Linked DNA regions of Caldimonas brevitalea. The protein of the gene in region 2 interacts with the protein of the main gene of each other region in a pairwise test. Links are inferred from orthologs where the notes say so. Each region holds a gene or a part of one and is shown on either strand. Other genes may lie near its edges.

Region 1 (2,958 bases), 830 kb from region 2 along the record:
GCCATCCTCGAGTTGGAAGAGGAGCTGGGCGTCGACATCTTCGCGCGGCACGGCAAGCGGCTGAAACGCGTCACCGAGCCCGGGCAGCAGGTGTTGAAGTCGATCGAGATCATCATGCGGGAGGTGGGCAACCTCAAACGCATCGGCGAGGAGTTCTCCAAGCAGGACGCCGGCACACTGTCGATCGCGACCACCCACACGCAGGCGCGTTATGTCCTGCCCGCGCCGGTCGCGCAGTTGCGCAAGCGTTTCCCGAGGGTCAATGTCAGCCTGCACCAGGGCACGCCGGAGCAGGTGGCCCAGCTGTTGATGGAGGAGGCGGCCGAGATCGGCCTGGCGACCGAATCGCTGGCCAACTTCGAGGAACTCGTCACCCTCCCCTGCTATGAATGGCAACACGTCGCGGTGTTTCCCGCCCAGCACCCGCTGGCCCAGGTCGACCGCCCGACGCTCGAGCAACTGGCCAACGAGCCGCTCATCTCCTACCACCCGTCGTTCACCGGCCGCACCAAGATCGACCAGGCCTTCGCGCTGAAGCGGCTCAAGCCGAACGTGGTGCTCGAAGCGATCGACTCCGACGTCATCAAAACCTATGTGCGGCTCGGGCTGGGCGTGGGCATCGTGGCCGAGATGGCGGTGCGCGACGACCCCGCCTTCACGCCCGGCACCGGCGATCTGGTGTGGCGCCCGATGGGCCACCTGTTCGGCCAGAACGTGGCGCGCATCGCCTTCAAGCGCGGTGCCTATCTGCGCAACTTCGTCTACGCCTTCGCCGAATCGCTGTCCGATCGCCTCAGCCGCAACCTGATCATCCGCGCGATGGGCAGCGACGCTGCCTCGTACGACATGTGACCCGCCCGGAGCCCGACACCATGGCCGACATCCGCACGCCCGTCCTCGACAGCAAGCTGCCGCAAGTCGGCACCACGATCTTCAGCGTCATGTCGGCCCTGGCGCAGCAGCACGGGGCCGTGAACCTCGGCCAGGGTTTCCCCGACTTCGGCTGCGACATGCGGCTGGTCGAGTCGGTGACCGAGGCCATGCAGGCCGGCCACAACCAGTATCCGCCGATGCCGGGCGTGCCGGCCCTGCGGCAGGCCATTTCGGCCAAGATGGCGGCGCTCTACGGCCGACACTACGACCCGGAGCAGGAGATCACCGTCACCGCGGGCGCGACGCAGGGCATCATCACCGCCGTCCTGGCGCTGGTACGCCCGGGCGACGAGGTGATCGTGCTCGAGCCCTGTTACGACAGCTACGAGCCCAGCATCACGCTGGCCGGCGGCAAGGCGGTTTTCGTGCCGCTCGGCGAGACCGGGGTGGCCGGCAGCTTCCGCCCCGACATCGCGCGCATCGCCGCCGCCATCACGCCGCGCACGCGTGCGCTGCTGCTCAACACCCCCCACAACCCCAGCGCCACCGTGTGGAGCGAAGCCGACATGCGGGCGCTGGCCGAGTTGCTGGCCCCGACCGACATCGTCGTCATCAGCGACGAGGTGTACGAGCACATGGTCTACGACGGACGCCGCCACGAGAGCGTGGCGCGCCACCCGGCGCTGGCGGCGCGCAGCTTCATCGTGTCCAGCTTCGGCAAGACCTACCACGTCACCGGCTGGAAAGTGGGCTACGTCGCGGCCCCGGCACCGCTGATGACCGAGTTCCGCAAGGTGCATCAGTTCAACGTGTTCACGGTCAACACGCCGATGCAGCACGGGTTGGCGCGCTACATGGCCGACCCGACGCCGGCGCTGGCGTTGCCCGCCTTCTACCAGCGCAAACGCGACTTCTTCCGGGAGGGCCTCGCGACCACGCGCTTCCGGCTGTTGCCCAGCGAAGGCAGCTACTTCCAGTGTGTCGACTACAGCGCCATCAGCGATCTCGGCGAGGTCGATTTCTGTCGCTGGCTCACCGAAGAGATCGGCGTTGCGGCGATTCCGCTGTCGGTCTTCTATCGGGATGGACACGAGCAGCAGGTGGTGCGCTTCTGCTTCGCGAAGAAGGACGAAACGCTGCGCGACGCCCTCGGCCGCCTGCAGCGGCTCTGAGCGCGACGCCTGGCGCGCGGGTCACGCCGAGGAGCGCCCCTTGTGGCCGGCGCCCTGCGGCGCGGCGGGCGGCGGCAGGTCGAGCTGGATCGGCTCGAATTCGATCAAGTGGCTCGGCCGGCCCTCCGACGCCACCACGGCCTCGTGGTCGTCGTCGTCGATGTCGAGCGACAGGTCCACGTCGTTCGAGGGCATCGGCCCGGTGTACGGCCGCACCGGGGTGGTGGCCGTCAATGGTTCGAGCACGGTGTGCGAAAAACCGCTGTGGTCGTCCAGCGGCAGCAACAGGTCCACGCGGTCCGGCTCTGCCTGAGCCGGCCCGGTGGGGCCGGGTTCGACGCGGTCGCGCGCGACCGAGTACAGCATCAACAGCTCCCGGTAGGCGGGCAGCTCGAACGTCGTCGAGGCCGCGTCGCGGCGCAGCAACGAGGCCTGCAAGACCTCCAGGGCCCGGTTGGGCGTTTCCCAGAGGGCCTGCAAGCGTGAGATCACGGTCGGGTAGTCCTCCAGCGAACGGCCGTCAGACAGCGCTTCCTCCCAGGGCGGGGCGTAGGCATTGAAGCGGTGGTTGAACTGTTCGCGCACCTCCTCGTAGGCCTGGTGGTCGCCGCGCCGCTGGTAGATCTCCATCAGCTTCAGATAGGGCAAGGGACTGGCGTCGGGGCGCTCGGCCACATGCCCGATCAACAGGTCGATGGCCGCGTCCTCCTGGCCTAGCGCCACGAAAAACTCGGCTTGCTGTTCCAGGTCGATCAACTCTTCGACCGACACGGTGGTGCCGACCGCCAGTTCGTCACCGTAGCGTCCGGCCGGCGCGCCGCCCCCCTTCGCCGGAGCCGCAGCCGGCACCAACGTGCCGCTCGGCCGGTCTTCGGGTGGCAGCGCTGGCGCAGCGTCTTGCAGGCTCGGCGGC
Region 2 (8,386 bases):
CGGCCTGCGGCCGGATGGTCGGGTGGTTCATGCGGATGATCTCGCGCTTGACCTTGACCAGCAGCTTGCGAAAGGGCACCTCGGCCGACCAGCTCTCCTTGGGTGCCAGGTCGGCAAAACGTGTGTCCTCGCGCAACCACGAGACGAAGTCGCGCACACCGTCGACGGGGCCGGCAAGGAACAGGTTGAGGCCTTCTTCGGCCAGCAGCACGGTGCCCTTCAAGCCCAACGCTGCCGCGCGTGAGTGGATGCTCTCGCGCAACGCCGCAGCATCCGGCAGGGTCACGAACTTATAGGCGGAAATGTTCAGAACGTCAGTCACGCCGGCGATTTTAGGGAGGTCGCCTCCTAAAATCCCGGCATGGCCTTCGTACACCTACGCACCCACACCGAGTTCTCGGTGGTGGACGGCACCTTGCGCATCGACGAGCTGGTGGCCGCTGCCGCCGCCGACCAACAAGTCGCCCTGGCAATCACCGACCTGAACAATCTGTTCGGCGCGATCAAGTTCTACAAGGAAGCGCGCGGCAAGGGGGTGAAGCCGGTGATCGGCGCCGATGTCTGGCTGGAGCCGGAGCCCGGCTCCGGCGACAAGCTGCCCAGCCGATTGCTGCTGCTGATCCAGGACAAGCAAGGCTATCTGAACCTGTGCGAGCTGCTGGCGCGGGGCTGGACGCAGAACGTCAACCGCGCCCAGGCCTGCCTCAGGTGGGAGTGGCTGGAGGCGCTGGGCGGCGGCTTGATCGCGCTGTCGGGCGGCGAGCAGGGGGCCGTGGGCCAGGCGTTGATGGCGCGTGACCCGAAACGCGCCGAAGCGCTGGCGCGGCGTCTCGCCGGCCTGTTTCCGCAACGCTTCTACATCGAACTGCAACGTTTTGGGCAGCCCGGCAACGAGGCCCATGTCCGCGCCGCAGTGCCGTTGGCCGCCGAGTTGGGGCTGCCGGTGGTGGCGACCCACCCGGTGCAGTTCCAGACCCCTGACGATTTCGACGCGCACGAAGCGCGGGTGTGCATCGCCGAAGGCGAAACGCTGACCAATCCGCGGCGCGTCAAGCGCTTCACCCGGGAGCAGTACTTCAAGCCGCAGGCCGACATGGAGGCCTTGTTCGCCGACATTCCGTCGGCGCTCGCCAACACCGTCGAGATCGCCAAGCGCTGCAGCCTGACGCTGGTGCTCGGCAAACCGCAGCTGCCCGACTTCCCGACGCCCGAGGTCGACGGCCGACGCCTGCCGATGGAGGAGTACTTCCGCTACGCCTCGCACGAGGGGCTGAAGGAGCGGATGGAGCTGCTGTTTCCCGACCCCGCCAAGCGTGAGCAGGAAATGCCGCGGTACGTGGAGCGGCTCGACTTCGAGATCAACACGATCTTGAAGATGGGCTTCCCCGGCTACTTCCTGATCGTGGCCGACTTCATCAACTGGGCCAAGAACAACGGTTGCCCGGTGGGGCCGGGCCGGGGCTCCGGCGCCGGCTCGCTGGTGGCCTATGCGCTCAAGATCACCGACCTCGACCCGCTGCGCTACAACCTGCTGTTCGAGCGCTTTTTGAACCCCGAACGGGTGTCGATGCCCGACTTCGACATCGACTTCTGCCAGGCCAACCGCGACCGCGTGATCGACTACGTGAAGGAGAAGTACGGTCGCGAGGCGGTCTCGCAGATCGCCACCTTCGGCACGATGGCGGCCAAGGCCGCCTTGCGCGACGTGGGTCGCGTGCTCGGCATGGGCTACGGCCATGTGGACGGGATCGCCAAGCTGATCCCCGCCCCGCCGGGCAAGACGGTCACGCTCAAGCGGCCGGGCGACAAGCCCGACAGCGGCATCATCTATGCGCGCAAGGAAGCGCCCGAGATCGAGGAGCGCGAGAAGAACGAAGAAGAGGTGGCCGAACTGCTGGCGCTGGCCGAGCGGGTCGAGGGTATGGTGCGCAACATCGGCATGCACGCCGGGGGCGTGCTGATCGCCCCGGGCAAGATCACCGACTTCTGCCCGCTCTACATGCAGCCGGGCAGCGACTCGGCGGTGTCGCAGTACGACAAGGACGACGTCGAATCGATCGGCCTGGTCAAGTTCGACTTCTTGGGGCTGGCGACGTTGACCATTTTGGAGACGGCGAAGGAATTCATCGTCAAGCGCCATCCGGACCAACGCGATTTCGCGTTCGAGACCATCCCGCTGGACGACCGGGCGTCGTACCAGCTGTTGTCCGAAGGCAAGACGGTGGCCGTGTTCCAGCTGGAAAGCCGCGGCATGCAGGGCATGTTGCGCGACGCCAAGCCCAGCGTGTTCGAGGACATCATCGCGCTGGTCGCCTTGTACCGCCCGGGCCCGATGGACCTGATCCCCAGCTTCTGTGCCCGCAAGCACGGCCGCGAAGAAGTGGCCTACCCGCACCCCTTGATGAAGGAAGTGCTGGAGGAGACCTACGGCATCATGGTCTACCAGGAGCAGGTGATGCAGGTCGCCCAGCGGCTGGGCGGCTATTCGCTCGGCGGCGCCGACTTGCTGCGCCGCGCGATGGGCAAGAAGAAGGCCGAAGAGATGGCCAAGCACCGGCTGATCTTCGCCGAGGGTGCGGCCAAGAACGGCATCGGTCCGGACCTCGCCAACGAGATCTTCGACTTGATGGAGAAGTTCGCCGGCTACGGCTTCAACAAGTCGCACGCCGCCGCTTATGCGCTGCTGGCCTATCACACGGCCTGGCTCAAGGTGCACTACCTGGCCGAATTCGTCGCGGCCAACATGAGCGTCGCGCTCGACGACACCGACAAGCTGAAGATCTTCTACGACGACGCGGTGCAGCTCGGCATCCGCTTCGAGCCGCCCAACGTCAACACCGGCACCTACCGCTTCGAGCCGGTGGCCGACAAGGTGGTGCGCTACGGTCTGGGTGCGGTCAAGGGCACCGGCCAAAGCGCGATCGAAGCCATCGTGCAGGCGCGCGAGGAGGGTGGGGCGTTCAAAAGCCTGTTCGACTTCTGCGCGCGCGTCGACCGCAGCCGCATCAACAAGCGCACGGTCGAGGCGCTGATCAAGGCCGGCGCGTTCGACGCAATGGAGCCGAACCGCGCGGCGCTGGTCGCGAGCATCCCGCTGGCGTTTGAATATGCCGACGCGCAGGCAGCCAATGCCGACCAGGGCGGCTTGTTCGACTTCGGCGATTCGCATGCGTCGTCAGCGCAGGAGCCCGAATTGGTCGCCGCCGCAGAGTGGAGCATCAAGGAACGGCTGGGGTTCGAGAAGATCGCCATCGGCTTCTACCTGTCGGGCCATCTGTTCGACGAATACGAGCCCGAGGTGCGCCAGTTCGCCAAGCGCAAGATCGCCGACCTGATCGACAGCCGCGAGCCGCAGCTGCTGGTGGGCATCGTCAGCGACTTGCGCGTGGTCAACGGCCAGCGGGGTCGCGTCGCGATCTTCAAGCTCGACGACAAGAGCGAGGTGATCGAGGCGGTGGCCAACGAAGAGCTGCTCGACGCCAACCGCGAGCTGTTCCGCGACGACGAACTGCTGGTGGTGCAGGGCAAGGTGCAGCCCGACCGCTTTTCGGGTGGCCTGCGGCTCAACGTGCAGCAGGTCTGGGACCTGACCAGCGCACGCTGCCGTTTCGGCAAATACCTCCGTGTCGCGGTCAACGGCACGACACCGCCGGTGGCCGAGCTGGTGCGGCAGTTTCCGCCCAAGCGCACGGCGACCGAGCACGGGGAACTGCTGCAGGGCCTGACGGTGCGGTTGCTGCTGCACCGGGCGATGGCTTACGGCGAGCTCGACCTGGGCGAGGACGCGCGTTTCTACCCCACTGACGAAGCGCTGCTGCGGTGGCGCCAGGATGCCCAGGCCGGGGTGGCGAGCGTGGTGTACGAGGAACCGGCGCCGCGGTTGTGACGGATTCGTGCTTCTCGCGCCGCTTGGCAGGGTGAGGTGTCCGATTGTGGAAACTGTTCCCTTTCCGAGCGCGCCGGGGCACTAAGATCTGGGCTTCCAGAGTCATGCAGGGCCGCCGTCACAGACCGGTGCCCTTCCCGGGAGCCTTTATGAAAGCAAGATCAGCCCTCGTCGTTCTCTTCCTGGCCGGTGCCGCCGGCGTGGCTGGAGCGACGGATGTCGGTGTGTCGGTGAGCGTCAGCCAGCCGGGCCTGTACGGCCGCATCGACATCGGCCATGCGCCGCCGCCGCCGGTGATCTACGCGCAGCCGGTGATCATCCAGCGCCCCCGGGTGGCGCCACAGCCGATCTACATGCACGTGCCCCCCGGGCATGCCAAGAACTGGGGCAAGCACTGCAGGAAGTACGACGCGTGCGGCACGCCGGTCTACTTCGTGAAAGACTACGATCGCTACCGCCAGCACCACGGTGGGCACCACCATCATCACCACCGCGATCGGGATCATGATCGCGACCACGACCGCGGTCATGGCCGCGGCGGTGATGATCACGGACGCGGCGGGCATGACCACGGCCATCACGGCCACAAACACGGTCATCACAAACACGGACATCACAAGCACGACTGAAGGGCGTAGCGCGACGCTCCACCTCTGTTGCTGCTGAAGGCCGGCCATGCACAACCACACCAACACGGGACTGGTGCTGATGGGCGGCGGTGCCCGTGCGGCGTATCAGGTCGGCGTGCTCGAAGCCATTGCCGACATCTGCCGCGACTGCGGTGCCCACGACCGCGGCAATCCTTTCCCGATCATCGCCGGCACCTCGGCGGGCGCCATCATCGGCTCCGCGCTGGCATGCAAGGCCGACAACTTCCTCGGCGCGGTGCACAACCTGCGAGAGGTGTGGTCGAACTTCCGTGCCGAACAGGTCTACCGGGCCGACTCGGTGGGCGTGATGCGCAGCGGGGCGCGCTGGTTGTCGATGCTGTCGCTCGGGTGGGTGATCGCCCGGTGGCGGCGGGCGCGGCCGCGTTCCTTGCTCGACAACACGCCGCTGGCGACACTGCTCGACGAGATGATCCCGTTCGAGCGGCTCGATGGTCTGATGGACGAGGGCCACTTGCAGGCCCTTGCCGTCACGGCCTCCAGCTACTCGTCCGGGCAACACGTCACCTTCTACCAGAGCAGCGACGACATCCTGCCGTGGACCCGTTCCCAGCGCCTCGCGGTCCGCGACCGTATCACGCGTGAGCATCTGCTCGCCTCGTCGGCCATTCCCTTCGTGTTTCCCGCGGTGCCGCTGCCGTTGGCCGGCGCGCGCGAGTTTTTTGGCGACGGCTCGATGCGTCAGGCAGCGCCGATTTCGCCTGCGGTACATCTCGGCGCGCAGCGCATCCTGGTGGTGGGGGCCGGGCGCTTGCACGAGCCGCCGGGGCGCCGCATCGTGTCGCAGGACTATCCCAACCTGGCGCAGATCGCCGGACATGCGTTGTCCAACATCTTCCTCGATGCGCTGGCGGTCGATGTGGAGCGGCTGCAACGTATCAACCACACCCTGTCGCTGATGCCGCCTGAGCTGCGCAGCCGCACGTCGCTGCGTCCGCTCGACGTGCTGGTGATCGCCCCGAGCCAGCGCCTGGACGACATCGCCGGCCGCCATGTGGCGGCATTGCCGCTGCCGATCCGCACCATGCTGCGCGCCCTGGGCGTGACCAGTGTGCCCGGCGACGCCCGCGGCGCCGCATTGGCCAGCTATCTGCTGTTCGAATCCGACTACACGCGCGAGCTGATGGCGCTGGGGCGAGACGACACGCTGGCGCGACGCGACGAAGTCATCCGCTTCTTCGGCTGGCAGGCCCGAACGGCCGACGCAGGGAGCGGCCAGATCGAGGTCCGGGCCTGAGGGCGGCGCGTCGCCGGCTTGCCTTCCCGGCACCCCACACACCACCAGCCTCGCCGCAGAGCTGTCGCGTTGGCGATCACTTGATTCTTGCTCGCGTGCCGACAAGTGCCTCCCGGCGATGATGCACAGCTGTACAAGTTGGAACGTGTGCAGCGCCTTGCAACCGAAAAGCCGTAGTTGATCTCGTTTGGAGGGACTTCGATACTCGGCCTTCCGCGAGGCTGCTCATCAAGCGTTCGCACGACCGCCGCGTTGGCATTCAGCCCGCGAGGCCCCCACCCAACTTGGCAGAGATCGTCATGCGACGCTATCGCACCCTGAACTACCGCACCCTGACATTGATCGCGAGCGCCGCCACCGGGCTGACCGCCTGTGGTGGGGGAAGCAACACGACGGACGCCGCGGGCCCCGCCAGCGCGAGCAGCGCGCAAGAGGCGGGGCGCACTGCTCAGAAAGAGGCTGAGCAGCAGCAATACATCAGCTCGCTCATCTCGTGGTGGCCCACGGAGGGCAAGGCGATCTCGGGCGACCAGCCCTTCAAAGGACTGATCCGCGATCGAGCGCTGGACTCCTACCGCCTTCATTGGGTGGTCGACAACGACTTCTCCAATGTGCAGCAACAAGAGATGCGGAATTCTTGGGACGGGGGGCCTCACAAGCAGGCCACCGTCAACATCGATCGGTGGTCATGGCGCGGCAACGGCCCCTACACGATCACCTACATCGCCTCGGAGTTGAACGGCAGCGAGATCGGCCGGCTCAGCTTCAACATCTACAAGGCGGCCAGCGCGGATGGCCCCGAGGTGAGAACTTGGTGGCCGGTGCAAGGGTCGCGCGTGTCCGGATCGCTGCCATTCAAAGGAGTGGTCGAGGGCTGGGGCCTGAATGCCTACAAGATGTACTGGGTGGTGGACAACGACTTCAGTCGCGTGCAAGAGCATGAGATGCGTGACTCGCAGACCGATGCGCCGCACAAGGAAGCGCTGGTGAATGTCGCCGACTGGAACTGGAAGGGCAGCGGTCCTTACCGCATCACCTATGTGGCCTATGCCGTTTCGAATGGAGCGGAGATCGGGCGCACCAGCTTCGACATCTATACGGGGGCTGCACCTGCACCAGCACCAGCACCTGCACCTGCACCTGCACCTGCCCCGGCTCCGGCTCCGGCTCCGGCTCCGGCTCCGGCTCCGGCTCCGGCTCCGGCTCCCGCACCCGCACCCGCACCCGCACCAACGCCTGCACCCATCTCGAAGCCCTTGTACGGCAAGCCGCTCTACGTCAACCCGGAAAACAAGGCCAAAGTGCAGGCTGACGCTTGGCGCACCACTCGGCCGGCCGACGCAGCGCAGATGGACAAGATGGCAGCGCAACCGGTGGCGCTATGGATCGGCGGTTGGTTCGCCGACGTACAGGGCGAAGCGAATCGCTACATCGAAGCGGCGACACGTGCGGGGCGGGTGGGGACGGTGGTCCTCTACAACATTCCTCTGCGCGACGCAGGCGGCTATTCCTCGGGTGGCGAGGCGGACAAGGCGGCCTATTTGAATTGGGTGCGGGCTGTGGCAGCAGGCCTTGGCAACCGCCCCGCGGTGGTGGTGGTCGAGCCCGATGCGCTGGCACAGCTGGATCAATTGACCGCAGCGCAACAGGCCGATCGCCTCGAAATGCTGCGCGAGGCCGTGCTCATTCTGCGTCAGCATCCGCAGTTGCAGGTCTATCTCGATGCGGGCAATCCCAGCTGGAAAACCGCCGAGGTCATGGCCGCACGTTTGCGCCAGGGCGGGATCGACAAGGCCAACGGCTTTGCGCTGAACGTCTCCAACTTTCACTGGACAGCGGAGAACGTCCGCTATGGCGAGAGCATTTCGAAGCTGGTCGATGGCAAGCATTTCGTCATCGATACGAGCCGCAACGGCAACGGTCCGGCCCCCAACAATGAGTGGGCCAACCCCCCAGGACGGGCGCTCGGCGAGCGGCCGACGTTGTCGGTCGCACATCCCCTGGTCGACGGTTATCTCTACATCAAGGTGCCAGGCGATTCGGATGGTCCGGCCAACGGAGGCCCGGAAGCCGGACAGTGGTTCCCTGAATACGCGCTGGAGTTGGCTCGAAACGCGAAGTGGTAGGTAGTGCCTGTGGCGGCCCCGCCGTTACGCCGGGGCGCCCTCGTGAACCTGCGGCTGGTCTCAACCCAACTCGGTACGAAGGCGCTCCGCTGAACCGGCTATGACCGGTTGGCGCCCGGAGCCGGCCGCTTCGTCTGCAGCATCAAAAAGTACGCCCCGGGACCCGGGGCGTACTCACTGCCGTGGCGGCTCAGTCGAACTGAGCGGCTCTTACGGCTTCGGTGCTGCTTTGGGGGCGGCCGGTTTCGGGGCCGCCTTGTCGTCGTTCTTGGTCTGCGGAACCGCGTCGCTGTAGGGCGCACCGTTGACGGTCAGCCCCTCTTTCGACAAGCGTGCGGCGCTTCCTTTGCCGACCCCTTGGACCCGCGAGATCAAGTCGTCCCAGTTCTTGTAGGGGCCGTTCTTGCGCTCGGTCATGATGCGCGTCGACAGCGACGCGCCGACGCCCTTGATGCTTTCGAGCTGGGCT
Region 3 (2,928 bases), 1.3 Mb from region 2 along the record:
AACATCAACTTCGACGTCGTGATCGCGTCGCCGGACACGATGCGCGTGGTCGGTACGCTCGGTCAGATCCTCGGCCCGCGCGGCCTGATGCCGAACCCGAAGGTCGGCACCGTGACCCCGGACGTGGCCACCGCCGTCAAGAACGCCAAGGCCGGTCAGGTGCAGTTCCGTGTCGACAAGGCCGGCATCATCCACGGCACCATCGGCCGTCGCTCGTTCGACGCCGAGAAGCTGCGTGGCAACCTGGCAGCGCTGCTCGACGCACTGAACAAGGCCAAGCCGGCTTCGAGCAAGGGCGTGTACCTGCGCAAGGTCGCCGTGTCGTCGACGATGGGCATCGGCGTGCGCGTCGACGCTGCGTCGATCAACGCGGCCCCGGGCGCCTGATAGAAGTGTTGAAGCGCCGCTCCCTGTGGGTGCGGCGCGCATGAATTGGTGGGCCGCGGCTGTCGCAAGAGAGCCGTGGGCTATCAAAGACCGTTGGTGCGGCTGCAGGTCGCTTAATCCAGGTCGGTGGCGCAAGCCCTCGATCGCAGCCAACGCAGATGGCGCACCCGCTGGAATGGAGTGAGGTCGGTCGCAAGACCGGCCTGGTTTCCTGAACAGAGGTCGCTGTTAACTGGTGCACCCGGGGTGACCCGGGTGTGAATGTGAGGAGTAGACCTTGAGTCTGAATCGCAACGAGAAACAAGCTGTCGTGACGGAAGTGGCGGCCCAAGCGGCCCGCGCACAGACGCTCGCGTTGGCGGAGTACCGTGGCCTCACCGTCGCTCAACTGGACCAGCTGCGCCGGCAGGCGCGTGCTCAGGGTGTGTATCTGCACGTCCTGAAGAACACGCTCGCTCGCCGTGCCGTGGCCGGTACTTCGTTTGAAGTGGCGTCCGAGTCCATGGCCGGTCCGCTGATCTACGGCTTTTCGGAAGACGCCGTTGCCGCCGCGAAAGTCCTCGCCGACTTCGCCAAAGGCAACGACAAGCTGGTCATCAAGGCCGGCGCGTACAGCGGCAAAGCCCTCGACGCCGCTGGCGTGAAGGCCCTGGCCGCGATCCCGAGCAAGGAAGTGCTGCTGTCCCAGTTGCTGGGCCTGATGCAGTCGCCCGTGTCTCGCATGGCTCGCGTGCTCGCCGCCCTGTCCGAAAAGCGTGGTGAAGGCGCGCCCGCCGAGGCCGCTCCGGCTGCCGAAGCCGCCCCCGCTGCTTGATTTCATTCAATACGAACCCATACGTTTAGGAACCCAAAATGGCATTCGATAAAGACGCATTCCTGACCGCCCTGGACAGCATGTCCGTGATGGAACTCAATGACCTGGTGAAGGCCATTGAAGAGAAGTTCGGCGTGTCCGCCGCTGCGATGGCCGCTCCCGCCGGCGCTGGCGGTGGCGCTGCCGCCCCCGCCGCCGAAGAGAAGACCGAGTTCAACGTCGTGCTGCTCGAAGCCGGCGCGAACAAGGTCGGTGTCATCAAGGCCGTGCGCGAAATCACCGGCCTGGGCCTCAAGGAAGCCAAGGACCTGGTCGACGGCGCTCCGAAGCCCGTCAAGGAAGCCATTGCCAAGGCCGACGCCGAAGCTGCCAAGAAGAAGCTGGAAGAAGCCGGCGCCAAGGTGGAACTCAAGTAATTGGGTTTCCCACATGGGGCTGGGGGCTCTTCGAGGCCCCCAGCCTTTTGTGCTTCATGGGTTTGAGTGCTGGAGCACACCCGAAAAGGAATTTCAAGGCAATCTTCACGCCTTGAGACCCTTTCCGAGTGTTCTCTGATCCGACTGCAGAGAACCGGTTTGGTCGGGTCGCGGTGCAATGCCGCGGTCGTCCGCCAGCGGCTGGTAGTGGCCAGCCACCAAGCTTCAGATCCGCCCTCGCCGTGCAGGGCGCGCCTCGATCTGATCGCCAGTCGCCCGATTGAGCACCTGTTCAGGCCAAGCAGGTCGCTTCAACGTACGGAGTGTTTATGGCGTATACCTACACCGAACGCAAGCGCATTCGCAAAAGCTTCGGCAAGCGCGAAAGCGTCCTCAACGTCCCTTACCTCCTGACCATGCAGAAGGACTCGTATGTCGCCTTCTTGCAGCAGGATGTCCCTCCACAAAAACGCAAGAACGAAGGCCTACAGGCTGCGTTCCTGTCCGCGTTCCCGATCGTGTCGCACAACGGGTTCGTGGAGATGAAGTTCATCGAATTCAACATCGCCAAGCCTCCGTTCGACACCCGCGAGTGCCAGCAGCGCGGGCTGACGTACGCCGCCGCGGTGCGGGCGAAACTCCAGATGATCATCTATGACCGCGAGTCGCCGCAGGCGAAAACGGTCAAGGAGATCAAGGAGCAAGAGGTCTACATGGGCGAAGTGCCCCTGATGACCGACTACGGCTCGTTTATCGTCAACGGTACCGAACGCGTCATCGTGTCGCAGCTGCACCGTTCGCCCGGCGTGTTCTTCGAGCACGACAAGGGCAAGACGCACAGCTCGGGCAAGCTGCTGTTCAGCGCGCGCATCATCCCCTACCGCGGCTCGTGGCTCGACTTCGAGTTCGACCCGAAGGACATCCTGTTCTTCCGTGTCGACCGGCGCCGCAAGATGCCCGTCACGATCCTGCTGAAGGCGATCGGCCTGAATCCCGAGCAGATCCTGGCGAACTTCTTCGTGTTCGACAACTTCCGCCTGATGGATTCGGGCGCGCAGATGGAGTTCGTCTCCGAGCGTCTGCGCGGTGAAGTGGCACGTTTCGACATCACCGACAAGTCGGGCAACGTGATCGTCGAGAAGGACAAGCGCATCACCGCACGTCACACGCGTGCGCTGGAGCAGTCGGGCACCCAGTTCATCACCGTCCCCGAAGACTTTCTGGTCGGCCGTGTGCTGGCCAAGAACATGGTCGACCCGGAGACCGGCGAGATCATCGCCAAGGCCAACGATGAGCTGACCGAAACGCTGC

Evidence for each region. Proteins that work in one complex are often made in the same cells at the same time.
Region 1: the proteins of dnaE (region 2) and AAW51_RS15525 interact in binary tests that used the Escherichia coli proteins (3 or more experiments, as listed by UniProt). The link is inferred for Caldimonas brevitalea from one-to-one orthologs.
Region 3: the proteins of dnaE (region 2) and rplL interact in binary tests that used the Escherichia coli proteins (3 or more experiments, as listed by UniProt). The link is inferred for Caldimonas brevitalea from one-to-one orthologs.

The regions. Positions count from the first base shown.
Region 1 is NZ_CP011371.1:3,636,987-3,639,944, forward strand. It holds AAW51_RS15525 (pyridoxal phosphate-dependent aminotransferase), read left to right. Parts: upstream 1-872; coding sequence 873-2,045; downstream 2,046-2,958. Other genes in the region: AAW51_RS15520 (CysB family HTH-type transcriptional regulator), read left to right, coding at 1-852; AAW51_RS15530 (type IV pilus assembly protein FimV), read right to left, coding at 2,067-2,958. UniProt on the Escherichia coli protein: Shows aminotransferase activity with methionine and histidine as substrates, and to a lesser extent also with phenylalanine.
Region 2 is NZ_CP011371.1:4,460,871-4,469,256, reverse strand. The notes cover bases 1-4,086. They hold dnaE (DNA polymerase III subunit alpha), read left to right. Parts: upstream 1-361; coding sequence 362-3,886; downstream 3,887-4,086. Other genes in these bases: AAW51_RS31235 (hypothetical protein), read right to left, coding at 4,048-4,086; AAW51_RS18650 (sulfurtransferase), read right to left, coding at 1-322. In the rest of the region: more of AAW51_RS31235, read right to left, coding at 4,087-4,500; AAW51_RS18635 (patatin-like phospholipase family protein), read left to right, coding at 4,562-5,791; AAW51_RS29355 (glycoside hydrolase family 6 protein), read left to right, coding at 6,091-7,917; AAW51_RS18625 (ComEA family DNA-binding protein), read right to left, coding at 8,128-8,386. UniProt on the Escherichia coli protein: DNA polymerase III is a complex, multichain enzyme responsible for most of the replicative synthesis in bacteria. This DNA polymerase also exhibits 3' to 5' exonuclease activity. The alpha chain is the DNA polymerase catalytic subunit.
Region 3 is NZ_CP011371.1:5,755,382-5,758,309, reverse strand. It holds rplL (50S ribosomal protein L7/L12), read left to right. Parts: upstream 1-1,239; coding sequence 1,240-1,617; downstream 1,618-2,928. Other genes in the region: rpoB (DNA-directed RNA polymerase subunit beta), read left to right, coding at 1,947-2,928; rplJ (50S ribosomal protein L10), read left to right, coding at 665-1,201; rplA (50S ribosomal protein L1), read left to right, coding at 1-387. UniProt on the Escherichia coli protein: The binding site for several of the GTPase factors involved in protein synthesis (IF-2, EF-Tu, EF-G and RF3). Is thus essential for accurate translation.